3 regions of the Pseudogulbenkiania sp. MAI-1 genome follow, and region 3 is predicted to be linked to each of the others. Evidence: riboswitches for the same ligand, from Rfam matches in the RefSeq annotation. Region 3 holds a riboswitch; each other region holds the start of a gene.

Region 1 (10,479 bases), 560 kb from region 3:
CTCACGCCCGAGTGCTACCGCCAAATGCGTCTTGCCGACTCCGGGCGGTCCCAGCAGCAACAACGCTTGACCGTGGCCAATCCAGCGCCCGGTGGCCAAATCCCGGACCTGGCCGGGATCAATCGACGGCTGCGCATCGAAGTCGAAGCCCTCCAGCGTGCGTACACAGGGGAATCGAGCCAGCTTCATCCCCATCTGGATGCGTCGCGTATCGCGCCGGGCCACCTCTCGCTCGGCCAGGAACAGCAGCGCTTCGCGCAGTGTCATTTGGGCACGGCTCGCTTCGTCCAGCAGGCTATCCAGCTGATCCCGGATCGCCGTCAAGTGCAGCCGGGTCAACAGTTCTTCCAGTCGGTCGGGTTCGATCATCACCAGCCCCCTCCGACCAATTCCTCATACTCTGCCAGCGGGCGCAGCAAAGCGCCGCCGTGTGGCGGGACCGGCTCGGATAGCGGCGGCACGACCCCAAGCAGATGGGCGCGGTCAATTTGCCGTCCGCGACTGCCGGCCAACTCGGCGTGATGCGCTACTTCCTGGCCGGCGTAATGGACCGTCACCGTGCCTGCTCGTACAGCGACCGTGACCATCTCGCCGATCAGCCGCCAGGGCACGCTGTAGGCATTAGTATCGAGCTCGACACAGCCTTCGGCATTGACGCGACGGATCAGCTCCCGCACTTGCAGGAACGGCACTATGCCGGCAACAGGACGCAGATGCGGACGTTCGCCGTCGAACCGCTCCTTGGGCGCCATGCCGGTCGTCCCGTGGATGCGGGTATCGGCCACCTCCCGCTGCCAGCGGGTCAAGTGAGCCTCCAATGCGGCCCAGCTCTCGAATGTGTAACCGGCGATAGCATTCTTCTTCACATAGCCAACGCCGTTCTCGGTCTTGCCCTTGGTGCGCGCACGGAACGGCGCGCAGGCCTTCACGCGCACATCCCAATGCCGGCAGAACGCCTCGAAGCGGCTGTTGAAGCGGACCTGCCGGGTCTGCATGTCGTGCTCGACCACGAGGGCCTTGGCGTTATCGATCAGCAGAGTCTGCACCCGTCCACCGAAGTGCTCGAACGCCGCTTCGATACCGCCAAACCAAGCACTCTGCCGTTCGTGACGGAATGGGCAAACAAAGCCACGGCGCGAGTAGCCAAGCGTCGCCACGAACAGGTACACACGCACCAGTTCGCCACCGATCTGGATGCGCACTTGGCCGAAGTCGATCTGCATCTGCTCGCCAGGAGCAGTCTCGAACCGGATCGTCGCTCGCCGGCTGGCTTCAAGCTCCTGCCGATATGGCCGGCAGGCGCGTTCAACGGTGCGCAGGCTGGTGGCAATACCGTGTTCCTTAGCCAGTAGCTGACGCACCACGTCGCAGTTGCCCTTGTGCGTTAGAAACTGCTCACGTAGCCAGGCCTCGTGCCCGGTGAGCACGCCGCTGCGTTGCGGCTGCTGGTATGGCACCGGGCCGCCGGCACGCAAATAGTGCCGCACGGTATTTCGGGCGATTCCCAGCGTCTTGGCAATCCGCTTCGCCCCCCAGCCGGATTGCCCCAGTCGAACGATTGCCGTTACTGCTTCCGGCTCCAACATCTCCCGTACTCCACAAACCTCACGGGGTACAGGATGACTCGCTGAATACTGCGTTTCCAACGACTGCCTCCTTGCAAACAAGGGGGTCAGTTCTTCGTGTCGCTAGGGGGTCAATTTACGATGTCGCCTGACAACAACGAACGGAAGGGCTGTCGGACGGCGGCAATTCGAAGCTCGCTGGCCGCCACAAAACTCAATGATCGGAATCTGGCCGTCTGGCTCAAAGAGACCAACGCTCTGCTTCCTGCTTGGCCGAGTCGCCTCATCGACAAACAGTTACCGCTCCAATTTCTGAATAACGGCCGGGCCGTGTAAGTAGGAGGAGGGACCGGGCGCTTAATAAATTTCCAGCCGGACGGAATAATCGGCAGCGGGGTTGCGTATACCGGATGACAGGGCTGGAAACCGTCCACCGTGTCCAACCACAAATTTATAAGGAGCCCCATATGAGCCGCCTCTACGCCCTGCCTGGGTTGTGTGCCCTGTTACTTGCCACTCAGACTTTGGCCGGGCAGCCGCCTGCTGCCTTTCACAACGGCGTGCTGGCCGATTCAACCGGCATGACCCTGTATGTGTTTAACAAAGACGTTTCCGCCGACGGCCGGAGCGTCTGCAATGGCCAGTGCGCCGCGCTATGGCCGCCGTTGGCTGCTGCTGAGCAGGATAAGGCGTACGACGACTTCAGCATCATCACCCGCGATGACGGTTCCAAACAATGGGCTTGGCGCGGCAAGCCACTCTACCGCTTCGCTCAGGACCAGGCGCCGGGCGAACAGAAGGGCGAGGGGGTCAAGCAACTGTGGTCCGTGGTTAAGCCCTAGGGCGGCCTCGTTTCGACAAGCCAAGGAGTCAAACGATGAAATGCCAGAACCTATGGGCTACGGCCCTGGTGTGCTGCACCTGGAATGCGGCGGCGGCACCACTGCCTTTCGACGGAGATATCCGCAACAACACTCTGGCTGTTAGTCCGGACGAGCGTATGGCGGTGGTTGGTAACAGCCAGACCGACCATCTGCTCGTCTACGACCTGCAGAGCGGTGTGCTCAAGGCCTCGCTGCTAGGCTTCGTCACCCCGCGTAACATCGTGTTCTCGCCCAATGGTGTGCATTTTTATGTGACCGATAGTAGCAAGGGCGTGCTGGAGCGCTGGAGTGCCCAGGCTCTGCGGCGCGAGGATAGCCTGGCGCTCGGGCCTGGCGCATTCGGCAGCGCGATCGACCGCCAGGGCCGCCGGCTGTACGTCAACAATCAGGCCAGTAGCACCGTCACCGTGGTCGATGTACCCGGCTGGCGGGCGGAGAAAATCATCACCGGTTTTGCCGGCCCCCGGCAGGGGGTTAAGCTGTCGCCGGATGACGACACGCTGTATGTCACTAACTTCCGTAATGACCTCCTGAGCCTGGTCGACACCGCCACCCTGTCGTTACGGGGCGAGATCGGCGGCTTCGACAAGATTCGCGCCATTTCTGTCAGTGCGGACGGCAAGCGTCTGTTCGCCGCCAACAGCGGCAGCGACACCTTGGCTGAGGTGGATACCGTCTCCCGGCGGATAGTGGCGACGGTCAGGGTTGGGCGGGATCCTTATGGGGCGGCCTTGCGCCCCGACGGTAAGGCCCTGTATGCCGGCAATTTGAAGAGCAATTCCTTGACTGAGGTGACGCTGCCGGATTTCAAGTCTGTGGCCGAGATCGGAGGCTTTCGTGGTCCACGGCAGGCAATCAGTTTCAGTCGTGACAGCAGACGGGCTTGGGTGCTCAACGAGGATCTGAGCTTGGCTGAAGTAGAGCTGGTGTCACGCAAGATTGTGCGGGAGCTCAAGCCATCGGCCAGTTGAGTCAGGAGGGCCAATTCCACCGGCTGCTGCTAGACAACCTGTCCCGACTACGTCGCTACGCGCGCGTGCTGGTGTTTGATGCCAGTTGTGCCGACGACCTGGTTCAGGACACGCTGGAGTTGGCGTGGCGCAGTTGGCGGCAATGGCAGCCAGGGACGGATGTCCGACCCTGGCTGTTTAGCATCATGCACAACCGCCATGTCGATGGGCAGCGACGTGCAGCCCGCGGCGTGGCACTGCCCGACGATGCCTTGGCCGAGCTGGCGGTGCCGCCGGCCCATGAGCGAGTACTCCTTATGCGGGATTTGGCCAATGCCCTTGCCCAATTGCCGGCCGAGCAGCGTGAGGTGCTGCTTCTGGTGGTGGTGGAGGAGATGCGCTATCAAGACGCGGCTCAGGCGCTGGGCATTCCCGTGGGAACGGTGATGTCCCGTCTGAACCGGGGGCGCGAGCGGTTGCGCCAGTTGATGGATGGGCGAGGAGACATGGAAGGATATGACTGAACCGAGTGAACAGATGCTGCAAGCCTATCTGGACGGTGAGCTACCGGTACACCAGATCGCGTGGGTAGAGGCATGGGTCGCGGCACATCCGGCGGTCGCGGGGCGGTTGGCGAGGTTACGGCGGCAGGATGAAGCACTGCGGCAGCTGTTGCGCTTGCCGGAATCCGAGCCGATGCCACTGGGGCTGTTGGATGCGGCGAAGCCACCCGGTCGACGAGACCGGCACGCTTGGCTGCGCCAGGCCATGGCCGCCAGTCTGGTGTTTGCGCTGGGAGTGGGCGGTGGCTGGTACGGGCAGTCCTACCTGCGACAAGCGGTGCAGGTGCCGGACGGTGCTTATGTCGCCGACAACCTGCCGAGGCAAGCCGCTATGGCTCACGTGGTCTACAGCCCCGACATCCGGCGGCCGGTGGAGATAGGGGCAGAGCAGGAGGGGCAGCTGGTGGCCTGGCTATCCCGGCGCATGCATAGCCGGATCGAGCCGCCCAAGCTGGCGGCGGCGGGTTATGAACTGATTGGTGGCCGGCTGCTGCCGGGTAGTCAGGGGCCGGTTGCGCAGTTCATGTACCACGACGTGGCCGGCCAGCGGATGACGCTGTACGTGGCGACGGAGACGCGGCCCCGTGCGGACGAGGGCTTCCGCTTCACCAGCCAGGGTCCAGTGAATGTCTATTACTGGTGGGGCAACGGTTTCGGCTACGCTCTGTCCGCCGGCATGCCGCGCGACAAGCTTTTGGCGTTGGCGGAACGGGTGCATCTTCAACTGAAAGAGGGGTGCGGCGGGCGCTGCTAGAGGCTGCCCGTGACCGGAATACGCGCCATCTTCTCCGCCGCCGACAGCTTGCTGCCGATTGGGGGCGTCATGCGACTAACGGGGGGCTCGTTCATCGCTCAGCCCCGGTAGTAGCGTTGCGGCACGAACGGCGTTTTGGCAACTTCGATCGCCACCGGCCTTCCGCCCGAGGGCGTCAGGTTGAAGTCGGAAGGGGAACCAGGCGGCACATTGCGCACCGCCTGACCGGTTCGTCAGCCCGGGCCGCTTAGTCCTGATAGGCCGTCAGCGGAGGGCAGCTGCACACCAGGTTGCGATCGCCGAACACATTGTCGACACGCCCCACCGGCGGCCAGTACTTGCTGCCGTGGTCACGCTCGATGCCGCGAGGGAACACCGCCTGCTCGCGGCTGTAGCTGTGTGTCCACTCGCCGACGAGCGCCGCCGCGGTATGTGGCGCGTGCTTCAGGGGGTTGTCCTCCCGGTCGAGGCGGCCTTCTTCCACGGCGCGGATTTCCTCGCGGATCGTCACCATCGCCTCGATGAAGCGGTCGAGCTCTGCCTTCGACTCCGACTCGGTCGGCTCGATCATCAGCGTGCCGGCCACCGGGAACGACATGGTCGGCGCGTGGAAACCAAAATCCATCAGACGCTTGGCGACATCCTCGCCCGAAATCCCGGTCGCGTCCTTGAGCGGCCGCAGATCGACGATGCACTCGTGCGCCACACGGTCGTTGGGGCCGGTATAGAGGATCGGGTAGTGCGGCGCGAGCCGGGTCGCGATGTAGTTGGCGTTGAGAATCGCCGCCTCGGTTGCGTGCTTGAGACCTGCCGCGCCCATCAGTGTGATGTAGCTCCAGGTGATCGGCAGGATGCTGGCACTGCCGTAGGGGGCCGCCGACACCGCACCGCCTCCCGCCAGTTCGCCCGTCTTGTGGCCAGGCAGGAAGGGGGCGAGGTGGGACTTCACGCCGATCGGACCGACACCCGGACCGCCGCCGCCATGCGGGATGCAGAAGGTCTTGTGCAGGTTGAGGTGCGACACGTCTCCGCCGAAAGAACCCGGCTGGGCGAGGCCGACCAGCGCGTTCATGTTGGCGCCGTCGATGTAGACCTGGCCACCGTGGGTGTGGACGATGTCGCAAATTTCGCGCACCCGCTCCTCGAATACCCCATGGGTGGACGGGTAGGTGATCATGATCGCGGCGAGCTTGTCGCTGTGTTGCTCGGCCTTGGCCTGGAGGTCGTCGACATCGATGTTGCCAGCGGTATCGCAGGCAACCACGACCACCCTCATGTTCACCATCTGCGCCGACGCCGGGTTGGTGCCGTGCGCCGACGAGGGAATCAGGCAGACGTCGCGTTGCCCCTCGCCGCGGCTGGCATGATAGGCGCGGATCGCCAACAGGCCGGCGTACTCGCCCTGCGAGCCGGCGTTCGGCTGCAGCGATACCGCGTCATAGCCGGTGATGGCGCACAGCATGGCTTCCAGTTCGCGCGTCAATTCGTGGTAGCCCGCGGCCTGGTCCTGCGGCGCGAACGGGTGCAGGTTGCCGAACTCGGGCCAGGTCACCGGGATCATCTCGGTGGTGGCGTTGAGCTTCATCGTGCAGCTGCCCAGCGGGATCATGGTGCGATCGAGCGCCAGGTCCTTGTCGGCGAGGCGGCGCAGGTAGCGCAGCATCCCGGTCTCCGACTGATAGTGGTGGAATACCGGATGGCTGAGGATGTCGCCGCGGCGCAGCAGGGCAGGGGGAATGGCCTCGGTCACGCCGGCCTCGATCTCGGCAAAGTCCGGGATGGCGTTGCCCAGCGCGAAGATCGACCACAGACTCTGCACATCGGCAGCGGTCGTCGTTTCATCCAACGTGATGCCGATCTCGGTAGCGCTGATATGACGCAGGTTGATCGACTGGGTACGCGCCAGCGTATGCAACACCTCGGTGCGGTTGCCGCTGTCGATGCGCAGGGTGTCGAAGAAGTTTTCGGTCGGCACCTTGTAGCCCAGGCGGCGCAGGCCTTCGGCCAACACGGCGGTCAGCCGGTGCACCCGCCGTGCGATCGTCTTCAGGCCCTCGGCCCCGTGATAGCAGGCGTACAGCCCGGCCATGATGGCCAATAGCGCCTGGGCGGTGCAGATGTTGCTGGTGGCTTTCTCGCGGCGGATATGCTGTTCGCGCGTCTGCATCGCCAGGCGCAGGGCCGGGCGGCCGTGGCTGTCCAGCGACACGCCGACCAGACGGCCGGGCATGCTGCGTTTGAAGTCGTCGCGGGTGGCGAAGTAGGCCGCATGCGGCCCGCCAAAGCCCATCGGCACACCGAAGCGCTGGGTGCTGCCCACCGCCACATCGGCACCGAACGCCCCCGGAGGGAGCAACAGCGTCAGTGCCAGCAGATCGGCGGCCACCACCACCAAGGCGCCGTTGGCGTGGGCGGTCTCGGTCACGCTGCGATAGTCGATCAGATCGCCGTGGCTGCCCGGGTATTGCAGCAGCACGCCGAAACCATCGAAGCCGGCAAGGTCGCGACGTGGATCACCGGTCACCACCTCGATGCCCAGCGGTTCGGCACGGGTACGCACCACTTCGATGGTCTGCGGATGACAATCGCGCGCCACGAAGAACGCGGGGCTCTTCGACTTCGCCAGGCGCTGGCAGAACGTCATCGCCTCGGCGGCGGCGGTGGCTTCGTCGAGCATCGAGGCGTTGGCGATGTCGAGCCCGGTCAGGTCCGACACCATGGTCTGGAAATTGAGCAGCGCTTCCAGCCGGCCTTGCGAGATTTCCGGCTGGTACGGGGTATAGGCGGTGTACCAGGCCGGGTTTTCCAGCACGTTGCGCAAAATCACCGTAGGGGTGTGGGTGCCGTAGTAGCCCATGCCGATATACGACTTCATCACCTTGTTGCGCTTGGCGATGTTGGCGAGCCGCGCCAGCGTCTCGGCTTCGCTATGCCCTTCGCCGAGCTTGAGCGCGGTCGTCAGACGGATGCTCGCGGGAACCACCTCGTCCATCAGCGCGGCGACGGACGACACGCCCAGCGTGGCCAGCATGGCCTGTTGTTCGCTGGTGTCGGGGCCGATATGGCGGCGCTGGAACAGTTCACGCTGCTCCAGCGTGGAAAACGGAATCATTGGGGTGCTCATGGCAGTCCTCCTGGCAGTCAGCTCAAGTCGCCCAGCAGTTGCCGGTAGCCGGTCTCGTCGAGCAGACCATCCAGTGCCGAAGCATCGTCAAGCTTGATGCGGAAGATCCAACCATCGGTCTGCGGCGCGTGGTTGATGAGCGACGGCTCGGTTTGCAGTGCTGGGTTGACTTCAAGCACGCTGCCGGCGAGCGGCATTGTGATCTCACCGGCGGCCTTGACCGATTCGATGGTGGCCGCTTCGCTGTCGGCGGCGAACTCGTCGCCCACGTTTGGCAGCTGCACGAAGACGATGTCACCCAGCTGTTGTTGGGCGAAGTCGGTGATGCCGACAGTGACGCTGCCGTCGCGCTCGAGGCGCAACCATTCGTGGGATTCGGTGAATCTGACTTGGCTCATGTATCTCTCCTGACTCGGTTCGTATGCGGATAAGGCCGACATAACGGTCAGGACAAACACAGCAAGCAGGAGGAATGCAAAGGCTTCCGAGCTAGGGCGCTGGCCTGAACCTGAAACGTCAGCTGCGCCCCCTCTGTCCCTTTGCCTGAGAGATTATGGTGGCTCACACAGGCAAGCCACCTTCCTTCGGCGAGGCCGTCGCCCGCTCACGGTGCGATGCCTTCTCTCCAGAGAGCCCGTCCAAGCAGCAGTCCTTTTGCCTGAGAGTTTCTGGGGCGATACCCCTTCGGCGCCGCCATGACCAGGCGGTCTCTCCTGCTAGCTTGCTAAGGCTTTTTTCAAACTACTGGGCCTGCTCGTCGGCTGTCAAGCCGAAAAAAATCTCCCCCCTGGGCCCCGGCAGGGACGGGCGCTCTGCCGGAATTTTCCTATCCCTGCTCGATGACGGCGGGTGGACAGCTAGCCAGCAGTTCGTCGATGAACACCCGCAGCACCGCCGGTTGCGAGGCGCCGCGCCGCGTGATGGCGGTAAAAGGCCACCGGGAGCTGAAGCGGGCGGGATCGATCTGGCGCATCTCGCCGCTCTTGACCCAGCGGGCGGCGTAGTGGACCGGCAAAAACCCGACGTAGGCCCCGGACAGGATGAGGATGGCCTGGGCTTCGACGTTGTCGACGGTGGCGGTGGCCTTGCTGACCCGGAGCAACTGCAGGTCGCGCTGCTGCAGATAGCCTCGGGCCACGATGTGGCTCTCCCCGATGCGCCGGAACAGCTCGTCCTCGCTGGGCGGCTGCTCGTACAGCGGGCTGTAACGGCCGCAATACAGGCCATCGGGTTCATCGTAGAGCGGCATGTAGGCGAGGCCGGGAACCCGTAGCGGAAAATGCCCGATGGCGATGTGCAGGCGCCCGTCGAGCACGCGCGCCTCCAGCTCGGCCGGGGTGCCGATGTAGACGTCGAGCTGCACGTCGTGACCGCGCGACACGAACTGCCGCAAGGTCTTGGGCAGGGGCGACTCTGCGTCGGTGATGGTGTTGTCGATGATGCCCAGGTAGAGCCGTCCGGAGATGCGCTGCTTCAGCGCATTGGTGTCCATGCAGAACGACTCCACCGCCAACAGCAGCCGCTGTGCGGCCTCGTAGGTGGCGACACCGTGCTCCGTCAGGCGAAAGCCGCCGCGGCCCCGCTCGCACAGCGTCACCCCAAGGCGGGTTTCGAGATTGTTCATCTGTTCGCTGATGGTCGACTGGCTGCTGTTCAAGGCCGCCTGCGCGGCGGAAAAGCCGCCGCATTTGACGATGGTCATGAAGACCCTGAGCAGTTTCAGGTCGACGTCCTGGAGCTGGTTCACCGCTTTTTTCCCCCCGAGAATCACATCGGAAATTCCGATTTGAAGATCTGATCTTTCTTATTTTTTCGGCCCGCTTCTTTCCCCATAGTCACTCAAAAGGCAGGGCGTACTCAAGCCCGGCCTTCACTGTCACAGACCATGTGGAGACGTTGAAATGCAGAATAACGGGTATGAAACGGGCCGTCTGAATTTGCCGTTCGTGGGCCATTGCACCTTCGCCAAATCGGCGGTTTGTCTCGACTGGGACCGCATCGACGCCGACGTGGCGATCCTCGGTGCTCCCAACGACATGGGCACGCAGTGGCGCTCGGGCGCCCGCTTCGGTCCGCGCGGCATCCGCGAAGCATCGACGCTGTTTTCGTTCGGCCACGCCGGCGCCTACGACCACGAAGACGACGTGATGTACCTCACCCAGGAGGACGTGCGCATGGTGGACGTGGGCGATGCTGACATCGTCCATACCGACATGGCCAGCAGCAACGCCAACATCGAGTTCGCGGTGCGCAAGATTCTCGAATCGGGCGCGATGCCGGTGGTGCTGGGCGGCGACCACTCGATCCACGCCCCGGTGATCAAGGCCTACGAAGGCCGCGGGCCGATCCACATCATTCATTTCGACGCCCACCTCGACTTCGTCGACGAGCGCCACGGCGTGCGCTATGGCCACGGCAACCCGCTGCGCCGCGCCTCCGAGATGGATCACATCGCCGGCATGACCCAGCTGGGCATCCGCAACGTGTCGTCGTCGAATCGTGCCGACTACGACGCGGCACGCGCGGCCGGCTCCCACATCCTGTCGGTACGCGACGTGCGCCGCCTCGGCACCGAGGGCGTGCTGGCGCAGATTCCGGAGAGCGCAGCCTACTACATCACCATCGATATCGACGGCTTC
Region 2 (10,479 bases), 1.9 Mb from region 3:
TCGCCCAGCAGCACACCGTAGGCAGCCTCGAACTCCACCTCGGCCGAAGCGTTGGAGCGGTTGCCGAGCTTATCTTTGAGACGCTGCAGCCGGATCGCGTTGCGCTGGCCGTCGGGCAGCCAGCGCGGCATGAAGAAGCACGACAAGCCGCCGGGAGCCTGCGCCAGCACCAGGTGAGCGTCGCTCTGCGGCGCCGAGAAAAACCACTTGTGGCCGGTGAGGCGGTAGCTGCCGTCGGACGTCGGTTCGGCCCGCGTGGTGTTGGCACGCACGTCGGAGCCGCCCTGCTTCTCGGTCATGCCCATGCCGATCAACCCGCCGCGCTTCTGGCCGAACGGCAGGTCGCGCTCGTCGTAGTCGCGGCTGCACAGCGTCGGCAGCCAGTCCAGCGTCAGGCCGGCGTGTTGCGACAGCACGGGAATCGCGCCGAAGGTCATGGTGGTGGGACACAGCGTGCCGGCCTCGACCTGGGCCTGCAGCAGGAAGGCGGCGGCGCGCGCCACGTGCGCGCCCGGCTGGGGATCAACCCACGGCGCGCAGTGCAGGCGGCGGTCGACGATGCCGCGCATCAACGCGTGCCAGGCGGGGTGGAACTCCACCTCGTCGCGCCGGAAACCCTGGGCGTCGAAGCAGTGCAGCAGCGGAGGATACAGGTTGGCCAGCCGCCCCTGCTCGAAGCTCTCGCGGCGGCCCAGTTCGGCACCACAGTAGCTCAGCTGCTCGCGCGCCCAGGCCGCACCTTCGCGCACGATGCCTTCCTGCAAGGCGGCATCGCTGGTGAACAGGTTGTAGTCGACCAGAGGCGGCGGCTGGTTGAAGACTTCGTGGGTAGACTGGGTCATGCGGAATCTCCTTGCCGGAGCGCGGCCACAAGGGCAGGCGGACAACAGACACCAAAGGGATTTTTGCAGACTAGACCCGGCGGCAGCCCCCGGCAAGGTCGGACCCCACCAACGAAAACGGCTCCCCGAGGGGAGCCGTTGCAGCGGCAAAGGCGGGCCGAGGCAGAATGGAAGCCTGCCTCGCCCTATCCTGACAACTTACTCGTACTCTTCGACCGACGGGCAGCTGCACACCAGGTTGCGGTCGCCGTAGACGTCGTCGATGCGGTTCACGCTCGGCCAGAACTTGTTCTCCAGCACGTACGGCAGCGGGAAGAAGCCTTCCTCGCGGCTGTACGGGCGGTCCCAGTCGCCGGCGATGTCGGCCTTGCTGTGCGGGGCGTTCACCAGCGGGTTGTCGTTCAGCGGCCAGACGCCGTTCTGCACCTTGTCGATTTCCTGGCGGATGGCCACCATTGCGGCGATGAAACGGTCCAGCTCGGCCTTGGACTCGGACTCGGTCGGCTCGATCATCAGCGTGCCGGCCACCGGGAAGCTCATGGTCGGAGCGTGGAAGCCGTAGTCCATCAGGCGCTTGGCCACGTCCACCTCGGTGATGCCGGAGGCGGCCTTGAGCGGACGCAGGTCGATGATGCACTCGTGCGCCACGCGGCCGTTGCGGCCGGTATACAGCACCGGGTAGTGCGCCGACAGGTTCTGCATCAGATAGTTGGCGTTCAGCAGGGCCATTTCGGTGGCATGCTTCATGCCCTCGGCACCCATCATGCGGATGTACATGTAGGAAATCGGCAGGATGGAAGCGGAACCGAACGGCGCAGCGGACACCGCGCTCTGGCCGGCCACGGCCCCCGGCACCTCGGACACCACGTGGTTGGCCATGAACGGCGCCAGGTGGGCCTTCATGCCGATCGGCCCCATGCCCGGGCCGCCGCCGCCGTGCGGGATGCAGAAGGTCTTGTGCAGGTTCATGTGCAGCACGTCGGCGCCGATGTCGGCCGGGCGGGTCAGGCCCACCTGCGCGTTCATGTTGGCGCCGTCCATGTACACCTGGCCGCCGGCCGCATGCACGATCTCGCAGATATCCTTGATGCCTTCCTCGAACACGCCGTGGGTGGACGGATAGGTGATCATCAGCGCGCCCAGGTTGGCGGCATGCTGCTCGACCTTGGCCTTGAGATCGGCCATGTCCACGTTGCCGTTCTCGTCGGTCTTCACCACCACCACCTGCATGCCCAGCATCTGCGCGGTGGCCGGGTTGGTGCCGTGCGCGGATTGCGGGATCAGGCACACGGTGCGGTGCGCCTCGCCACGGCTGGCGTGGTAGCGGCGGATGGCCAACAGGCCGGCGTATTCGCCCTGCGCGCCAGAGTTCGGCTGCATCGAGATGGCGTCGAAGCCGGTGATGGCCATCAGCTGCTGCTGCAGGCCCTCGATCATTTCCAGGTAGCCGGCGGCCTGGTCGCGCGGGGCGAACGGGTGCATGTCGGCGAATTCCGGCCAGGTGATCGGGATCATCTCGCTGGTGGCGTTGAGCTTCATGGTGCAGCTGCCGAGGCTGATCATGGAGTGGTTCATCGCCAGGTCGCGGTTCTCCAGCTTCTTGAGATAGCGCAGCATCTCGTGTTCGCTGTGATGGGTGTTGAACACCGGGTGGGTCAGGATGGCCGATTCGCGCTTCAAGGCGGCCGGAATGGCGTCGGCAGCGGCGGCATCCAGCGCGGCGATGTCGGCCGTCTTGCCGGTGAAGATCTCGATCAACTGGGCCAGGTCGGCTTCGCTGGCGGCTTCGTGGAAGGCCACGCCCAGCACGCCGTTGCCGGCGTCACGCAGGTTGATGCCGGCGGCCAGCGCGGCGGCGTAGACCTCGGCCGCCTTGGCACCCAGGTCGACCTGCACGGTGTCGTAGAAGCGGTCGAACACCAGCTTGCCGCCGGCAGCCTTCACCGCATGGGCGAAGATGGCGGCCAGACGGTGGATGCGCGCGGCGATGCGCTTCACGCCCTCGGCGCCGTGGTACACCGCGTACATGCCGGCGATGTTAGCCAGCAGCACCTGCGAGGTACAAATATTGGAGTTGGCCTTTTCGCGGCGGATGTGCTGCTCGCGGGTCTGCAGCGCCATGCGCAGCGCGGTCTTGCCCTTGGCGTCGACCGACACGCCGATGATGCGGCCCGGCGCCGAGCGCTTCATGTCGTCCTTGAACGCGAAGTAGGCGGCGTGCGGGCCGCCAAAGCCCATCGGCACGCCGAAGCGCTGGGTGTTGCCCACCGCCACGTCGGCGCCCATCTCGCCCGGCGATTTCAGCGCCACCAGCGCCATCACGTCGGCGGCGACGATGGTCAGCGCACCACGGGCTTTGGCGGCGGCGATGTACGGGGTGAGGTCCAAGAGCTCGCCGCTCTCGCCCGGGTACTGGAACAGTGCGCCGAAGTAGTCGCCGTTGCCCGCTTCTTCCGGATGGCCCAGCACCAGTTCGAAGCCGAAGTACTCGGCGCGGGTCTTCATGACGTCCAGCGTCTGCGGCAGCACGCGGCGGTCGACGAAGAACTGGTTGGACTTGGACTTGGACACGCGGCGCGCCATCGCCATGGCTTCGGCGGCGGCGGTGGCTTCGTCGAGCAGCGAGGCGTTGGCGACTTCCAGACCGGTCAGGTCGATGATCATCTGCTGGAAGTTCAGCAGCGCTTCCAGGCGGCCCTGGGCGATTTCGGCCTGGTACGGGGTGTAGGCGGTGTACCAGCCCGGGTTTTCCAGCACGTTGCGCAGGATCACACCCGGGGTCAGCACCGGGTAGTAGCCCAGGCCGATGAAGGACTTGTTGACGACGTTCTTGCCGGCGATCGCTTTCAGATCGGCCAGCGCGTCGGCTTCACGCTCGGCCGGCGGCAGGTCCAGCGCGCGGTTGAAACGGATGTTGGCCGGCACGGTCTGGGCCACCAGCTCTTCCAGCGAGCTGACGCCGACAGCGGCCAGCATTTCCGCCTTTTCGGTCTCGCACGGGCCGATGTGGCGGGCGATGAATTCGTCGTGATTAAACAGGGTAGAGAGTGTCATGTTGCAAGTATCCGGATGCAAGAAGACTATGGACCGGCGCTGCCGGCCCGTAAAAGCAAAGGCCCCACGCCCAGGGGCGCGAGGCCGGCACGGCTCGATCAGGCGCCGATTTCCTGAGCGTACTCGTCGGCGCTCAGCAGCTTGTCGAGGTCGGCGGCGTTGGCCGGCTTGAGCTTGAAGAACCAGCCCTGGCCGTACGGCTCGCTGTTGGCCAGTTCCGGCGCGGCTTCCAGCTCCTCGTTCACCTCCACCACTTCACCTTCGATCGGCGAATAGATATCGGAAGCGGCCTTGACCGATTCGACCACGCCGGCCTGCTCGCCTTCGCCCAGGGCGGCGCCCACTTTCGGCAGCTCGACGAACACGATGTCGCCCAGCAGCTCCTGGGCGTGCTCGGTGATGCCCACAGTCACGGTGCCGTCCTCTTCCAGACGCAGCCATTCGTGGCTGGATACGTATTTCAATTCGGCGGGAATCTGGCTCATTACTGCATCTCCAATGTAAAAAAAGGGGTCATGACAAGGTCTTGCGGCCTTGTCCGGAAGCCGGCCGCGCCAGCCTCCACTCAGTCCGGATACTTCGGCTTAATTAAAGACTTTTTTGCCGTTGCGAACAAACGGCATCTTGACCACGCGCACCTCGGTCAGCGTGCCGCGCAGATCGACCAGCGCGGTCTCGCCGGTGGCGGCCGGCACGCGGGCGATGGCGATGGAATGCTTCAGCGTCGGCGAGAAGGTACCGCTGGTGATGACGCCTTCCCCGGCACCCTCGACCACCACCTTCAGGCCCTCGCGCAGCACGCCGCGGCCTTCCAGCACCAGGCCGACCTGCTTCATGGCGACACCGGCGGCCTTCTGCGCTTCCAGCGCGCGGCGGCCAATGAAATCGCGCTCGGCCGGCTCCCAGGCGATGGTCCAGCCCATGCCGGCGGCCAGCGGCGACACGGTCTCGTCCATGTCGTGGCCGTACAGGTTCATGCCGGCCTCCAGGCGCAGCGTGTCGCGCGCACCCAGGCCAATCGGCGCCACGCCGGCGGTCAAGAGTTCGCGGAAGAAGGTCGGCGCCTCGGCGGCGGGCACCATGATTTCCAGGCCGTCTTCGCCGGTATAGCCGGTTCGGGCAAAGAACCAGTCGCCTGCAGGCAAACCCTGGAAGACTTTCAGTGATTTGATAGCGTCTGCCAGCGTCGGCTTGACCGCACAGACCTTGGCAATGGCGTTGGGGCCCTGCACCGCCAGCATGGCCAGATCGCGGCGCACGTTCAGGCTCACGTCGAAACCGGCCTTCTGCTGCTCCATCCAGGCCAGGTCCTTGTCGGTGGTGCCGGCGTTGACCACCATGCGATAGCCGTAGGAAGTGAGATAGACGATCAGGTCATCGACCACGCCGCCATCGGCATTGAGCATGCCGGAGTACAGCGCCTTGCCCTCGAAGCCCAGTTTGGCGACGTCGTTGGCGATCAGCTTCTGCAGCCAGGCCTTGGCGTCGGCGCCGGTGATGTCGATCACCGTCATGTGGGAGACGTCGAACATGCCGGCGTCGCTACGCACCTGCTCGTGCTCTTTCAGCTGCGAGCCGTAGTGGATGGGCATTTCCCAGCCGGCAAAGTCGACCATCTTGGCGCCGGCGGCGAGGTGTTCGTCAAACAGGGGGGTACGTTTCGGGGCCGTCATGCGGAGTCCTTAAGGGTGCGTTCATCCTTCAATACACCCCTCTGTCCCTACACCTGAGATTTTCCGGCCGCTGCAGCACGGCCGTTAGCCCCTTCGGTGGACGCCTGGAACCAGGCGCCGCTCTCCAGATTCGGCGGGCCGCTCATGGAGCGACGGCCCGATCCTCGCAGTCCTTTTGCCTGAGCGATTGCGGGTGCACTTGCGCCTTCGGCGGTGGCCGGCTTGTGCGGCCACTCTCTCCTGCTAGATGGGGCCAGATTATCGGCGCTGGCCGCCGGTCTGGCAAGCCGAACACGGCAGCAAGCGCGATTATGTCGGCGCGACGCCACGTCATTTTGCCTTATTCCTACGTCCGAATCCCTTGGCGCGCCAGTATGATCGAAACCCGGTTCACACCGCTACCGGCCCCACCGGCACCCGCGCGAGCGACCAGTTGGTCCGCGCCCATGCCCACAGTTCGGCGAGATCATGGCACTCCGCCGGCGGCACATGGCCGAGCCGGACCAGCGCCCGGCGCAGCTCCTCGGCCGCCGCCTCAGGCGATATCGCCGGCGCCAGCGTCTGCTTGGACAGCTTCTCGCCGGCGGCGTTGACCATCAGGGGCAGGTGGCAATAGCTCGGCGTCGCCACCCCCAGCGCCCGTTGCACGGCGATCTGGCGCGGCGTCGACACCAAGAGATCGGCCCCGCGCACGATATCGGTCACCCCCTGCTCTGCGTCGTCCACCACTACCGCCAGTTGATAAGCCCAAAAGCCGTCGGCGCGCAGCAGCACGAAGTCGCCGATGTCGCGCTCCAGTTCCTGGCGGTACTCCCCCTGCAGCCGGTCGACGAAGACCGTCTCGCCCGGCGCCACACGCAAGCGCCAGGCCCGGCCGGGGCGATCCGATGGGCAGCCATCACGGCAGGTACCCGGGTAGACGAAGCCATCCACCCCGCGTTGGGCGTGCATGGCGATCTCCTTGCGGGTGCAGGCGCAAGCGTACGCCAAGCCATCCCTTATCAGCTGATCCAGCGCGGCGCGGTACAGCTCATGGCGCCGGCTCTGGTACACCACCTCGCCATCCCATTCGAAGCCCAGCGCCTCCAGCGTGTGCAGGATGGCCGACGCCGCTCCCGCCATCTCGCGCAGCGGGTCGAGGTCTTCCATGCGCAGCAGCCATTCACCCCCCCGGCTATATGCCTCGAGATAACTGCCGACGGCGGTGGTCAGCGAGCCGGCGTGCAACAGACCGGTCGGGCTGGGCGCAAAGCGGCCACGGTAGGGGACGGAAGGAACGAAGGAAGAGGTCATCGGGAACGGCCGGGAAAATCAAACGGCGGCAAAATTGACTAGACTGTGGAATAGTAGCGTTGAACAGCCAGAGGAAACCGCGATGGCCTACGTTGTAACCGAAGCCTGCATCAAATGCAAATACACCGACTGCGTCGACGTCTGCCCGGTCGATTGCTTCCACGAAGGTCCCAATTTCCTCGCCATCGACCCCGACGAGTGCATCGACTGCACGCTGTGCGTCGCCGAGTGCCCGGTCGAAGCCATCTACGCCGAAGAAGACGTGCCGGCCGATCAGCTGCACTTCATCGAAATCAACGAGAGGCTGGCCAAGGTCTGGCCGGTCATCGCCACCAAGAAAGACCCCCTGCCCGATCACGAGGACTGGGCCAAGGTCACCGACAAGACCCAATACCTGGAAGAGTAAGATCCGCGGAGTTAGGATCAGCTCGCGGCGCGGCTCACGCCAGCGGCAGGCGCACCGTGAAGCAAGCGCCGCCAGCGTCAAGGTTGCCCGCGTGCACGCTGCCGTGCAGTTCCTCGACCACTTTCTTGACGATGGCGAGCCCCAGTCCGGTGCCCCCCGAGCGCGTGGTGAAAAACGGCTCGAACACCCGCTCCAGCAGTTCGTCGGCCACCCCCGGTCCCTCGTCATCCACGCTCACCAGCACCTCGCCCCCCTCCTGCCGTGCGCTCAGACCGACCCGCTGGCCCTCGCCGGAAAAATGCAGGGCGTTATCCAGCAGATTGACCAGCACCCCGGCCAGCGCCTTGCGATCGCCGGCAACCCGCGCCTCGGAATCCAGCGCAAAGTCACACTCCAGCCGAACCGCCCGGGCGGCGTAGTGCGGCTGCACCACGGCACGCACCTCTTCCACCAAGCCGGCCATGTCGAGCAATTCACACTCGGATACCTGCCCCCGGACAAAGCCCAGCATGTTCTGGATCAGGCCCTCCAGCGCCTTGAGACGGGCCAGGCTCTTGTCGATGAAACGCTCGCGCTCCGCCTCGCCCAAGCCCGGCTGACGCAGGTTGGCGGTGTAGAGCATGGCGGTCGTCAACGGTGTGCGCAGCTGATGCGCCAGCGACGCCGCCATGCTGCCCATCGAGGCCAGCTTCTGCTGCTGCGCGAGTTCGCTGGACAGCTGATGCAGATGGGTCACGTCATGCAACAACACAATCTGACCGCCCAGTTCGGGTAGATCCTGATACTGCAGTGTGATGCGCCGCGCCGGCTGCTCGCCGCAACGCGGTAACAAGAAGGTGTTATCAATACCGGTCGGCAGAAAGCCGGCCAGCACCTCCGCCCAGAGCCGGCCTCGAACCGAGGCGCCTAGCATCGTCTCGGCGGCGGAGTTCTCGGTATGCACCCGGCCATCGGCCAACAGCTCGACCACGCCGGCCGGCAGGGCCTCCAGCAGCATGCCGAGCCGCTCGGCCAGCGCGGCATTGTTGGACAGCTGCCGCCTCAGCTCGTTGTTGGCCTCGTCCAGCTGGGCATTCAGTACGTTGACCTGCCCCTGCAGTTGGTTGTAGGCGTCGATCAGCTGGCCGGAAACGGCGTTGAACTGGGCAAAGGCCTGCTCCAGGGTTTGCTGGTCGTGCAAGTTTGAAACAATTTTTGTCATTTACTCCGACACATTTGTAAAAATCGATTAATCGGTATGATAATTATCCAAACCGGTTAAGCCAATCTGGGGTACATTTGCCATATTGATCGGCGCCCATGGCCCCCGAGACACCCGAATAACTGGCGTATCGAGACTTCGACGATACCCCCAAAAACACGATGCAGCGGAGGTTTCCGTGTCAGAACTTCTAAAAAAAATTGATGCCCGCACCAAGCTCGCTGGCACCAACAAGCTCGAAATCCTGCTGTTCTCTCTCGGAGAAGACCAACGGACCGGGCGCAAGGAAGTTTTCGGGATCAATGTGTTCAAGGTGCGCGAGGTCATGCGCACCCCTGAGATCACCTCCGCTCCGGAAATGCCCTCCTCGGTGGAAGGCATGGTCAGCCTGCGCGGCGCGCTCGTGCCCATCATCGATCTGGCCAAGTACGCCGGCATCGTCACCGACAAGAAGCCCGAGATCATGATCGTGACCGAATACAACGGCCACACCCAGGGGTTCCTGGTCGAGGCCGTGGACACCATCCTGCGGCTGGACTGGTCCGCCATGCGCGTGCCGCCGGAAATGATCACCAACCGCATGGGCGGCCTGGTCACCGCCGTGACCGAGCTCAACAACACCCTGGTCATGATGATGGACGTGGAAAAAGTCCTGGCCGAGACCTCGCTCTCCGACGACGCCCATCATTTCCTGAACATCGAGCCGATCAAGGAAGAACGCATGATTTTCTTCGCCGACGACTCGGTCGTCGCGCGCAAGCAGATCGAACGCACCCTGGAGGCCATGGGTGTCAAATACGCCTACGCCATCAACGGCATGCGCGCCTGGGATGAACTGCAGAAGATGGCCGCCCAGGCTGACCTGTCCGGCCGCAAGCTCTGCGACATCATCCACCTGGTTCTCACCGACGTGGAAATGCCGGAAATGGACGGCTACATGCTGACCAAGCTCATCAAGAGCGACCCGCGCTTTGCCGGCATCCCGGTGCTGATGCACTCCTCGCTGTCGGGCAATTCCAACCAGAAGCTCGGCGAATCGGTCGGCGTCGACTCCTACGTGTCCAAATTCGAAGCACAAAAACTGGCGATCAAGCTGCGCGAAATGCTGCATATCGGCAAATAACCCGCGCCTGACGATCGTACTCAAAAAATCGGGAAAGGTTCGACATGTCAACCGACGCTACCCTGCTCGCCAATATCGATGCCCGCACCAAGCTGGTCGGCTCCAACAAGATGGAGATCCTGCTGTTCTCGCTGGGCACGCGGGAAACCTTCGGCATCAACGTCTTCAAGGTGCGCGAGGTCTCGCAGACCCCCGCCATCACCAAGACTCCGAACATGCCGTTCGGCGTCGAAGGCGTGCTCTCGCTGCGCGGCAACATCATCCCGATCATTTCCCTGGCCCGCTTCATCGGCGCGAACGAACCCGGCAAGAAGTACGAAACGATGATCGTCACCGAGTTCAACAAGAGCACCCAGGCCTTCCTGGTGGACTCGGTGGACCGGATCATCCGCGTCGACTGGGACAAGGTCCGCTCGCCCGACAACATGATGGGCAGCAGCGCCTCGGCGGCCGAGGGGATTTCGGCCAACGGCATGAACCTGATCACGGCCATCACCGAACTGGAAGACGGCAAGCTGGTCTCGATCCTCGACGTCGAGCAGATCCTGGCCAGCGTGGTGGGAGAACCGCGCCTGCCCGAACTGCCGACCGCCCAGCTGGAGGCCGACCAGTACGTGTTCTTCGTCGACGACTCCGTGGTGGCACGCAAGGAAATCACCGGCGTGCTGGAGAAGATGCGCATCAAGTTCCAGCAAGCCAGCAACGGGCGCGAAGCCTGGGAACGCCTGCAGGCACTGGCCAACCGCCACCAGAGCGACGGCACACCGCTGCACGACAACCTCAAGACCATCCTGGTGGACGCCGAAATGCCGGAAATGGATGGCTACGTGCTGACCCGTCTGATCAAGTCCGACCACCGCTTCAACGGCATCCCGGTCGTGATGCAT
Region 3 (10,479 bases):
GGCGTCACCTTGACCGGGGGCAAGCGAAAAAGCACACACCCCAAGGACCTGTTCAGGATCTGTCGCGAGCGGCCCTCAGCGGGGTGAAGAGCTGGGTCCTAGCGCGCCACGTACACCAGCGCGAACAACACCACCCACACCAGGTCGATCATGTGCCAGTAGGCGGCGGCGGTCTCGACGCCGGCGAGCGCACCCGGCCGGTAGCGCCCGTCGCGGGCGTACACCGCCACCGCGCCGACGATCACCATGCCGAGGATGACGTGCAGGAAGTGAAAGAAGGTCAGCGACAGGTAAAACATCCAGAAGGTGTCGCTCGACAGCGTGATGCCGGCGGCGAACTTGCCGGCGAATTCCTCGCTCTTGAGCACCACGAAACCGAGCCCCAACGCCAGCGTCAGCCACAGCAGACGCTGTGCGTTCTGCTGACGGTCAAGCGCGAACGCCCGTACCGCCGCCGCCACGCTGGCACTGCCGCCGATCAGCAGCAGCGTGTTGACGGTGGCCAAGCCCAGGCCCAGTTGCCGCTGGCCGGCGGCAAAGGTGGCCGGGTCGTGCGCACGCGAGTAGCCGTAGGCGAGAAAGAACACGCCGAACACCAGCAGCTCGGCCAGGATGAAGAACCACATCGCCAGATCGCCCGGCACCTCGCGCGGGTTGGCCGAAACCGGCATTGCCACGGTCTGGTTCATGTTTTCCTCCCCGGAGCCGGCCCTGCTTTCCACCGCGAGCCCTCGCGACAGAGAGTGACCGGCCCCCGATAAAAAAAGGCGGCCCCGAAACCACTCGGGCCGCCTTCAGCCACACACTCAGCGTGCTGCTTCGTCGGTCTTGCCCTTGACGAAGAAGCTGATGATGTACAGCACCAGGCCGATGAAGAACATCACGCCACTGGCCTCACGCAGCCAGTAGAAGATGGCGACCTGGTCCTGGGCGGCCATGAACGGCAGCGGCGCGGAGCCCATGCGCTGCAGCCATACCTGCAGGATGCCGGCGGCGGTCAGGAACAGCGTGATGAAGACCATGGCGATGCTCATCAGCCAGAACGACCACATTTCCACTACCTGGGCGGCGTTGCTGTTGGCCTCGCGGCCGCGCAGCTTGGGCATGGTGTAGGAGATCATCGTGATCACCACCATGGCGTAGGCGCCGTAGAAGGCCATGTGGCCGTGCGCGGCGGTGATCTGGGTGCCGTGCGTCAGGTAGTTGACCGGGGCCAGCGTGTGCAGGAAGCCCCACACCCCGGCGCCGAGGAAGGCCATCACGCCGGTGCCCATGGCCCACAGCACGGCGGCCTTGTTCGGATGCTCGCGGCGGCGACGGTTGACCATGTTGAAGGCGAACAGCGTCATCATGAAGAACGGGATCGGTTCCAGCGCCGAGAAGATCGAACCCCACCATTGCCAGTACGCCGGCGCGCCGATCCAGAAGTAGTGGTGGCCAGTGCCGATGATGCCGGTGATCAGCGTCATGGCGATGATCACGTACAGCCACTTCTCGATCACCTCGCGGTCCACCCCGGTCACCTTCACCAGCACGAAGGCCAGCATGGCGCCCATGATCAGTTCCCACACGCCTTCCACCCACAGGTGCACCACCCACCACCAGAACAGCTTGTCCAGCACCAGGTTGCTCGGGTTGTAGAACGAGAACAGGAAGAAGATCGCTAGCCCCCACAGGCCCAGCATCATCACCAGCGAAATGCTGGTCTTGCGGCCGGACAGGACGGTCAGCGACAGGTTGTAGAGGAAGGACAGCGCCACCAGCACGATGCCCACCTTGGTGATGGTCGGCTGTTCCAGGAACTCGCGCCCCATCGTCGGCAGAATTTCGTTGCCGGTCAGCTGCGCCAGCGTGGCGTACGGCACCGACAGGTAGCCGACGATGGTCAGGGCGCCGGCCACCAGGAACACCCAGAAGGTGAGGATGGCGAGCTTCGGACTGTGCAGCTCGCGTTCCGACTCCTCCGGGATCAGGTAATAGCCCGCCCCCATGAAACCGAACAGCAGCCACACGATCAGCAGGTTGGTGTGCACCATGCGCGCCACGTTGAACGGGATTTCCGGGAACAGGAAATCCCCGATCACGTACTGCAGGCCCATGATCAGGCCGAACACGATCTGGCCGAAGAACAACCCTATGGCGGCGATGAAGTACGGCTTGGCCACCGCCTGCGAGCGGTATTTCAGCCGGGTGGCGGCGTGCTCTTCCACACCCCGTGGGGTGTCGAGAACCGCCGTGGTCGAAGTAGTCATGCGAATCTCCCTAAATCTGACAAGAATTCATCCAGCTTGACGGCCTCAACCTTCAACGTTGGGCGGCCAGTTGTTGGTATTGATCTCGGAGCTGTACTTGAGGAAGGCAACCAGATCGTCCAGCTCGCCATCGGTCAGATGGAATTGCGGCATCTGACGACGGCCCGGCGCGCCGGTCGGCTGGCCCTTGATCCAGGCCTTGATGAACTCCGGCCCGCGGCGCTTGTAGACATTGCCCAACTCCGGCGCGAAGTAAGCTCCCTCGCCCAGCAGGGTGTGACAGCCGATACAGTTGCGGGTCTCCCAGATGTTCTTGCCGCGCGCCACCTGCTCGGTCAGGTTGGCGCGGTTGTCGCGCTTGGGCAGCGCCTGGGTGGTATCGACGGTCAATGCGATGAACAACAGAAAGAAAAACACCGCCCCACCATAAAAAATATTGCGGGCGGTCGACTTGGTGAAGCTGGCGCTCATACGGCCTCCTATCACGAATCACCGGAAACACCCGGTGCCTGAACGAAACTGTATAGGCGATACATGTTTAAGGAATTGATGCGCATCAACGATTTCCAGACCGCGCCGTTCCTACACTTGCGCCATTGTCATCACCTTGTGCAGGAGTCCAGCATGAACCCTCCCGATCCGCTCCCCCTCCTGACGCTCCCCGGAACGCCGCCTGCCGTTTCCCCGAATGACGACTTCCCGCCCGGCTCGGTCTGTCTGGTGGGGGCCGGCCCCGGCGACCCGGAACTGCTCACGGTGAAAGGGCTCGCCCGCTTGCAGCGCGCCGAGGTGGTGCTGTACGACCACCTGGTCGACGCGGCGGTCATCGCGCTGGTCCCGCCCACGGCCTGGCGCATCGACGTCGGCAAGGAGGCCAGCCGCCACACCCTGCCGCAGGACGAGATCAATGCGCTGCTGGTGCGCGAGGCCAGGCAGGGACGGCGCGTGGTCCGGCTCAAGGGCGGCGATCCGTTCCTGTTCGGCCGGGGCGGCGAAGAAATCCAGGCCCTGGCCGCCGCCGGCATCCGCTGTGAAGTGATCCCCGGCATCACCGCCGCCTGTGGCGCCGCGGCGATGGGACTGATGCCGCTCACCCACCGCGACTACGCCCAGGGCGTGAGCCTCGTCACCGGTCACCGCCGCGAGGGGGAAGACGAGCTGGAGTGGGCGCGCCACACCGGCGCGGAAGAGACCGTGGTGGTGTATATGGGGCTTTCCGAGGCGGAACGCATCTGCGCCGAGCTGATGCGCCACGGCCGCCCCGGCAACACGCCGGCAGCGGTGGTCGAGCGCGCCACCACGCCCCAGCAGCGCATCGTCAGCGCCGATCTCGCCACCCTGCCCGAGCGCATCGCGGCAGCCGGGATACGGCCACCGGCCCTGCTGATCATCGGCGACGTGGTGCGGTTGCATCAGGAACTCCTGACACCCGGCACCGCGCTGAGGCACGCCGACCCCGCCGTGGCGTGACCGCAAGAGGGGGCCGATGGAGTGTTGCATCGGCCCTACACCGCCTCCGGACAGGGTCGCCGGGGCGCGTACGGCACGCCGCCGCCCGGCAGCTCAGCAGCCGACCACTTTCGTCACCGATCCGACTATTCCCCCCGCCGCCGGGCCGCGCCGGCCCATTGGCGCCCCGCCAGGCGTCTTTTTGTGCATTGCCACAATCGGCAAGGCGCGACGAATCACGTTGACAGCCTGCGGCGGCATCTCTAGATTCGGCACCAGCCGCGTCAAACATTGCGGGAGAGACCACCTTGAGCGGTGGCGCCGAAGGGGTATCGCCCCAGAAACTCTCAGGCAAAAGAACCGCAATGTCGTTCGGCTCTCTGGAGAGAAGGCCCGTGAGGCCTCGCCGAAGGAAGCATGGCCGGGCGCCCGTCGCCCGCCTCAATCTCTCAGGCAAAAGGACAGAGGGGGCGTCATCTGACCTGTGTCGGATGGGGACCCGCGTCCGTGCCCTGCGCCTGCCGTTCATCCCCTTCCCTGCCCTCTGCGGGCCGCAGGTCGACTCTATCGACCGGGTACGCGGCGGCCGCCATTGGCCGCCGGCCCTGCAACAACTAAGGACACACCATGTTTACCCAGGATATGCAGATTGCCGGCTTCGACGACGCCCTGTGGAACGCGCTGGAGGCCGAGCGCCAGCGCCAGGAAGATCACATCGAGCTGATCGCCTCCGAAAACTACACCAGCCCACGCGTGATGCAGGCTCAGGGTTCGCAACTCACCAACAAATACGCCGAAGGCTACCCCGGCAAGCGCTACTACGGCGGCTGCGAGCACGTCGACGTGGTCGAGCAGCTCGCCATCGACCGTGCCAAGCAACTGTTCGGCGCCGACTACGCCAACGTGCAGCCGCACTCCGGCAGCCAGGCCAACGCCGCGGTCTACATGGCGCTGCTGGAGCCGCACGACACCGTGCTCGGCATGAGCCTGGCGCACGGCGGCCACCTCACCCACGGCGCCAAGGTCAACTTCTCCGGCAAGATCTACAACTCGGTGCAATACGGCCTCAACCCGGAAACCGGCGAGATCGACTACGACGAAGTGGCGCGCCTGGCCCAGGAGCACAAGCCGAAGATGATCGTGGCCGGCTTCTCCGCCTACTCCCTGGTGCTCGACTTCGCCCGCTTCCGCGAGATCGCCGATAGCGTCGGCGCCTACCTGTTCGTCGACATGGCCCACGTGGCGGGCCTGGTTGCCGCCGGCCTGTACCCGAACCCGGTGCCGTTCGCCGACGTTGTCACCACCACCACCCACAAGACCCTGCGCGGCCCGCGCGGCGGCCTGATCCTGTGCAAGAGCAACCCGGAACTGGAGAAGAAGTTCAGCTCGCTGGTCTTCCCCGGCATTCAGGGCGGCCCGCTGATGCACGTCATCGCCGCCAAGGCGGTGGCCTTCCTCGAGGCGCAGCAGCCGGAGTTCAAGGCCTACCAACAGCAGGTCATCGCCAACGCCCGCGCCATGGTCAAGGTGTTCCAGAACCGCGGTTACAGCGTGGTGTCCAACAAGACGGACGATCACCTGTTCCTGCTGTCGCTGATCAACCAGGGCCTGACTGGCAAGGCAGCCGACGCGGCGCTGGGTGCGGCGCACATCACCGTGAACAAGAACGCCGTGCCGAACGACCCGCAAAGCCCGTTCGTCACCAGCGGCATCCGCATCGGCACCCCGGCCGTGACCACCCGCGGCTTCAAGGAAGCCGAGGTGGAACGCGTGGCCGGCTGGATCTGCGACATTCTCGATGACATCGAGAACCCGGCGGTGATCGAGCGCGTGCGCCACCAAGTGGCCGAGCTGTGCGCGGCCTTCCCGGTGTACCGCGGTTAATCCTGACTCACGATCCGTCGCGAGCGGCTCGTAGGATGGGTTGAGTTTGTAGGATGGGTGGAGCACAGCGAAACCCATCATCAAAAGGCCCCGCTCGGACCGTACGGCAGGATCGTGACCAGGAGAGAAGTTTCGCCCCGGCCGGAAACGGCCGGGGATCGTCTCCCGAATTCATCAGGCACCCCGCCGCATGGGGTGCCATAGCAAGAGAAGCAACCATGGCAATCAGCGTCTTTGACCTGTTCAAGATCGGCATCGGCCCGTCCAGTTCGCACACGGTGGGGCCGATGCGCGCCGCGCGCCAGTTCGTCGCCCGGCTGGAGAAAGACGGCCTGCTGGAGCGAGTGGCCAGCGTGCGCAGCGAACTGTTCGGCTCGCTCGGCGCCACCGGCAAGGGCCACGGTTCGGACGTGGCGGTGCTGCTCGGTCTACAGGGCGAGCTGCCGGACGAGGTCGACACCGACGCCGTGCCGGCCATGGTCGCGGCGATCCGCGCCAACAAGCGGCTGTCGCTGCTCGGCCGGCACGAAGTGGTGTTCAGCGAACCGGAACACCTGGTGCTGCACAAGCGCAAGTCGCTGCCCTTCCACCCCAATGGCATGACCTTCGAGGCGCGTGACGACGCCGGCAACGTGCTCGACAAGCGCGCCTACTACTCGGTGGGCGGTGGTTTCGTCGTGGACGAAGCGGCGGTGGAAGCCGGTTTTGTCCCGCCCGGAGCGACCGAGCTGCGCCACCCGTTCAAGAACGCCGCCGAGCTGTTGGCGCTGTGCAAGGAGCACAACAAGCCGATCAGCCAGATCATGCTGGAGAACGAACTGGCGTGGCGCAGCGAGGAGGAAGTGCGTGCCGGCCTGCTCAACATCTGGCACGTGATGCAGGCGTGCGTGAAGCGCGGCTGTGCACACGAGGGCATCCTGCCCGGCGGCATGAAGGTGAAACGCCGCGCCGCCGACATGTACCGCAAGCTGCTGGCCGCACCCGAAGCCAGCCTGCGCGACCCGCTGACGGTGATGGACTGGGTCAACCTCTACGCCCTGGCGGTGAACGAAGAAAACGCCGGCGGCGGCCGCGTGGTGACCGCACCGACCAACGGCGCGGCCGGCATCGTGCCGGCGGTGCTGCACTACTACTCCCGCTTCGTGCCCGGCGCCAACGAAGACGGCATCGTGCGCTTCCTGCTCACCGCCGGCGCCATCGGCATCCTGTTCAAGCTCAACGCCTCGATCTCGGGTGCCGAAGTCGGCTGCCAGGGCGAGGTCGGCTCGGCCTGTTCGATGGCAGCAGGTGGCCTGGCCGAAGTGATGGGCGGCACGCCGGAACAGGTGGAGAACGCCGCCGAGATCGCCATGGAGCACAACCTCGGCCTCACCTGCGACCCGGTGGGCGGCTTGGTACAAGTGCCCTGCATCGAACGCAACGCCATGGCCTCGGTCAAGGCGATCAACGCCGTGCGCATGGCGCTGCGCGGCGACGGCCAGCACTTCGTCTCGCTCGACCGCGTGATCAAGACCATGCGCGACACCGGCCGCGACATGAGCACCAAGTACAAGGAAACCGCACGTGGCGGTCTGGCCGTCAACATCGTCGAGGTGCCGGTCAACATTGTGGAATGCTGACCGGCGAGCGCCCGCCTCGACTCTATATCCTCTGACGTCCCTGTGCCCCCGCTTGCGGGGGTCTTTTTTTGTTCATCTCATCGATCAATACAGCAGGTAGGACGCCCGCCGCTCGCGGAAACGCTGCAGCGCAGGCAGCCAGTCCGCAGCGATGCGGCGCGGGACCTTCCCCCGCGCCAAGTCGCCCAGGATTTCGCGCACGTCGGGCGTGTTGGTTGGGGGCGCAAGGTGCAATTGCTCCGGATAGAGCCGCTGCAAGGCACCGAGGAGCTCCACGCCCAGCAGGGGCGCGCGCAGAGCCTGGCGGTCGGTCAGGATGAGGCGCACGCCCTGGCAGCGCTCGCCACGGTAGGGATTCTCGTCCGGCACGAACTCGGCCGGTTCGAAGCGCACGCCGGGAATGGCGCGGGTGTTCAGGTAAGCGGCCAACGCCGGCCCATCGATCCACGGCGCGCCAAGCCATTCGAACGGCCGGACCGTGCCGCGCCCCACGCTGACATTGGCCCCCTCGACCAGGGCAATACCGGGATAGAGCCGCACCTGGGTCAGCGTGCGCCAGTTGGGCGACGGCGGCTGCCAGGAAAGCCCAGTCTCTTCGAATCTCATGCCCCGTCGGTAACCCCGCATGGCGATCACCGTCAGATCGGTTCCCAGTCGCTTTTCGGCGTTGAACAGGCGCGCTAGTTCGCCCAGGGTCATGCCGTGCTGAAGCGGCAGGGGGACGGTGCCGGTGGCCGCGGTTGGGTCCTCGTCGGATAGCGGACCGTCGACGCGCTCGGCCCCCAGCGGATTGGGCCGGTCCAGTATGAACACGGGGAGGCCCCGAGCAGCGGCCTCGGCCATGATGTCCGGCAAGGCCTGAGTGGAGGGATACGGCCGCACGCCGGCATCCTGGATATCGACCACCAGCGCGTCGAGCCCCGCCAGCAGGGCGGCCGGCGGACGCCGAGCCGCGCCGTACAGCCGATACCAGGGCAAACCGGAGAACGGTTCGGCCTCCATCACCACCTTCCCGGCCCCGTCGCTGTCCGCCCCCTGCTCCGGGCTGAATATCGCTCCCAGCCTGCCCCCGGGCGCCCAGCGCAGGCGGTCGATGGTGCGCCAGCCACGCGCATCCACCCCGCTCGGGTTGGTGATCAGACCGACACGCAAGCCTGTCAGCGGGGCAAACGCCTGCCGCTCCAGCACATCGATACCGGTGTCGACCTGGGGGCGGCCCTCTGGCAGACTCGCCGGCTGCGGCAACAGGGCGGCGGCCAGCACCGGGTCGGCGGCGATGGCGGCGGGCGTCCTCGGCGGCTCGAGGCTCGCCAGCAATGCCAGCAACTGCCGGCGCAGCGGCTGGGCATCGCCGCTGCCTGCCAGATAGACGCGGTTGCTGAGCACGATCAGGAAGCGTTGCGTGACGCGGTCGATCCACAGGCCGGTACCCGCGAAGCCGGTGTGTCCGATCATGCCGACCGGAGGCAAGACGTCGCGGTTGGCGACCAGCGGCGCATCCAGCGCCCAGCCGGCCCCGCGCCAGCCCGGTGCCCCGGTCGGCGATTGCGGCTGGAACAGTAGTGCCACGCTCTGCGGCTGCAAAATCTGCTGCAGTCCCTGACGACCCTCGTTGAGCAGCATCTGGGCAAACAAGGCCAGGTCATCGGCGCTGGAGAACAGTCCGGCATGGCCGGATACCCCGCCCATCAGCGCCGCCGCCGGGTCGTGCACCTGTCCGCGCGGCAGATTGACTGACGTTGGCGCGATGCGGGCAGCCCGGCTCTCGGGCGGCAGAAAGCCGCTGTCGTGCATGCCGAGCGGCTGGAAGATATGGCGCTGGCAGTAGACTTCCAGCGGTTCGCCGCTGACGCGCTCCACCAGCACGCCGAGCACCTCGAAATTGATGTCGCTGTAGAGCACCTGCCGCCCCGGCTCGGCCACCGGGCGGACGGCGAGAATGCGGCGCAGCATCTCCTCGCGGTCCACACCGCTGCCGCCCAGATCCAGCCCGACCGGCAGACCGGAGCTATGCGCCAGCAACTGCCGCACCGTGATGTCCCCCTTGCCCTCTCCGGCAAATTCCGGCCAGTAGCGCGCCGCCGACTGATCCAGCGTCAGCTGGTGCCGCTCCGCCAGCTGCAGCACAGCCGTGGTGGTGGCGACGGCCTTGGTCAGCGAGGCGAGGTCGAAAATGGTGTCTTCGGTCATGCGCTCGCTGGGCGGGCCGCGCGTGCCGAACGCCTGCCGGTAGAGCACGCCGCGGGCATCGCCGACGATGACGACGGCCCCCGGCATGCGCTCGGCCTGAATCTGGGCACGCACTGCCGCCTCCAGCGGCTCCCACGATGGCGGCGTCGCGCCGAGCAAAGTGGTGGGCAGCAAGGCCAGCAGACACCATGCAAGCCATTTCACGACGGCTCCCCTTCACTGACCGGGAGGATTGGGCTTGTTCTTTGTCATGGCGTTGCCACCAAGCGGGAAGTACAAGTCATCGAATCGGATGTCGAGAAGCTCATAGGGCAAGAAGCCGAACAAGCATCTCTTTGTATATACAGTACAGCAGGATACTCTCCGATAGCGTGGCTCCCTTATTGGGCAGGGCAAAACAACAAGGCCCACGCCGTTGCCAGCGGGGGCCTTGTTGTTTCGTGCCCGGAACCGTCCCGAGGGCACTGTGCCAGAGAGGCGCTTACTTCGCCAAGTACTGGCTGACCTTGGCCAGGCCATCCTTGCCGTCGAAGGTGGTCACGCCGGCCAGCCAGCTCTTCAGAACGGCCGGGTTCTTCTTCAGATATTCGCGTGCCGCCTGTTCCGGCTTGACCTTGTTCATGATCGGCCCCATCACGCGGTTTTCCATGTCGGTGGTGAACTGCAGGTTGGTCAGGAAGCGCGCCACGTTCGGACAGCGGGCCTGGTAGTCGGTCGCCAGACCGGTGTACACCTTGGCTTCGCCGAAATTCGGGCCGAACACGTCGTCACCGCCGGCAAGGTAGTTCATCTTGAACTTGACGTTCATCGGGTGCGGTTCCCAGCCCAGGAACACCACCCACTTCTTCTGGCGGATGGCGCGCTCGACTTCGGCCATCATGCCGGCTTCGCTCGACTCGACCAGCTTGAACCCGGTGAGCCCGAACTGGTTCTTCTTGATCATGTCGTCGATCAGCTTGTTGCCGTCGTTGCCCGGCTCGATACCGTAGATCTTGCCGTCCAGCTTGTCCTTGAACTTGGCGATGTCGGCGAAGTTCTTCAGGCCGCCGGCCGCGACGTAGTCGGGCACCGCCAGGGTGTACTTG

What was found. A riboswitch is a leader RNA that binds a small molecule or an ion and turns the genes downstream of it on or off. The one in region 3 is predicted to bind glycine.
Region 1: it holds a riboswitch for glycine, as region 3 does, so the genes downstream of both, gcvH (glycine cleavage system protein GcvH) here and glyA (serine hydroxymethyltransferase) in region 3, are expected to answer to the same signal.
Region 2: it holds a riboswitch for glycine, as region 3 does, so the genes downstream of both, gcvT (glycine cleavage system aminomethyltransferase GcvT) here and glyA (serine hydroxymethyltransferase) in region 3, are expected to answer to the same signal.

Annotation. Positions count from the first base shown of each region.
Region 1 is NZ_AZUR01000001.1:865,764-876,242, forward strand. It holds gene istB (IS21-like element helper ATPase IstB) at 1-369, opposite strand, end outside; gene istA (IS21 family transposase) at 369-1,586, opposite strand; gene PSEMAI1_RS0103975 (hypothetical protein) at 2,033-2,407, shown strand; gene PSEMAI1_RS0103980 (YncE family protein) at 2,443-3,420, shown strand; gene PSEMAI1_RS0103985 (sigma-70 family RNA polymerase sigma factor) at 3,417-3,923, shown strand; gene PSEMAI1_RS0103990 (anti-sigma factor) at 3,916-4,716, shown strand; gene gcvP (aminomethyl-transferring glycine dehydrogenase) at 4,964-7,840, opposite strand; gene gcvH (glycine cleavage system protein GcvH) at 7,858-8,238, opposite strand; glycine riboswitch at 8,477-8,566, opposite strand; gene PSEMAI1_RS0104005 (LysR family transcriptional regulator) at 8,667-9,587, opposite strand; gene speB (agmatinase) at 9,742-10,479, shown strand, end outside.
Region 2 is NZ_AZUR01000001.1:3,374,098-3,384,576, forward strand. It holds gene PSEMAI1_RS0115740 (isovaleryl-CoA dehydrogenase) at 1-842, opposite strand, end outside; gene gcvP (aminomethyl-transferring glycine dehydrogenase) at 1,041-3,896, opposite strand; gene gcvH (glycine cleavage system protein GcvH) at 3,995-4,381, opposite strand; gene gcvT (glycine cleavage system aminomethyltransferase GcvT) at 4,481-5,569, opposite strand; glycine riboswitch at 5,601-5,707, opposite strand; glycine riboswitch at 5,727-5,822, opposite strand; gene gluQRS (tRNA glutamyl-Q(34) synthetase GluQRS) at 5,960-6,862, opposite strand; gene fdxA (ferredoxin FdxA) at 6,945-7,268, shown strand; gene PSEMAI1_RS0115770 (PAS domain-containing sensor histidine kinase) at 7,303-8,448, opposite strand; gene PSEMAI1_RS0115775 (chemotaxis protein) at 8,648-9,592, shown strand; gene PSEMAI1_RS0115780 (chemotaxis protein) at 9,637-10,479, shown strand, end outside.
Region 3 is NZ_AZUR01000001.1:1,424,647-1,435,125, reverse strand. It holds gene PSEMAI1_RS0106625 (cytochrome c oxidase subunit 3) at 99-689, opposite strand; gene PSEMAI1_RS0106620 (cbb3-type cytochrome c oxidase subunit I) at 807-2,252, opposite strand; gene PSEMAI1_RS0106615 (cytochrome c) at 2,298-2,723, opposite strand; gene cobA (uroporphyrinogen-III C-methyltransferase) at 2,877-3,722, shown strand; glycine riboswitch at 3,986-4,074, shown strand; gene glyA (serine hydroxymethyltransferase) at 4,329-5,585, shown strand; gene PSEMAI1_RS0106600 (L-serine ammonia-lyase) at 5,804-7,204, shown strand; gene PSEMAI1_RS0106595 (serine hydrolase) at 7,289-9,598, opposite strand; gene PSEMAI1_RS0106590 (choline ABC transporter substrate-binding protein) at 9,876-10,479, opposite strand, start outside.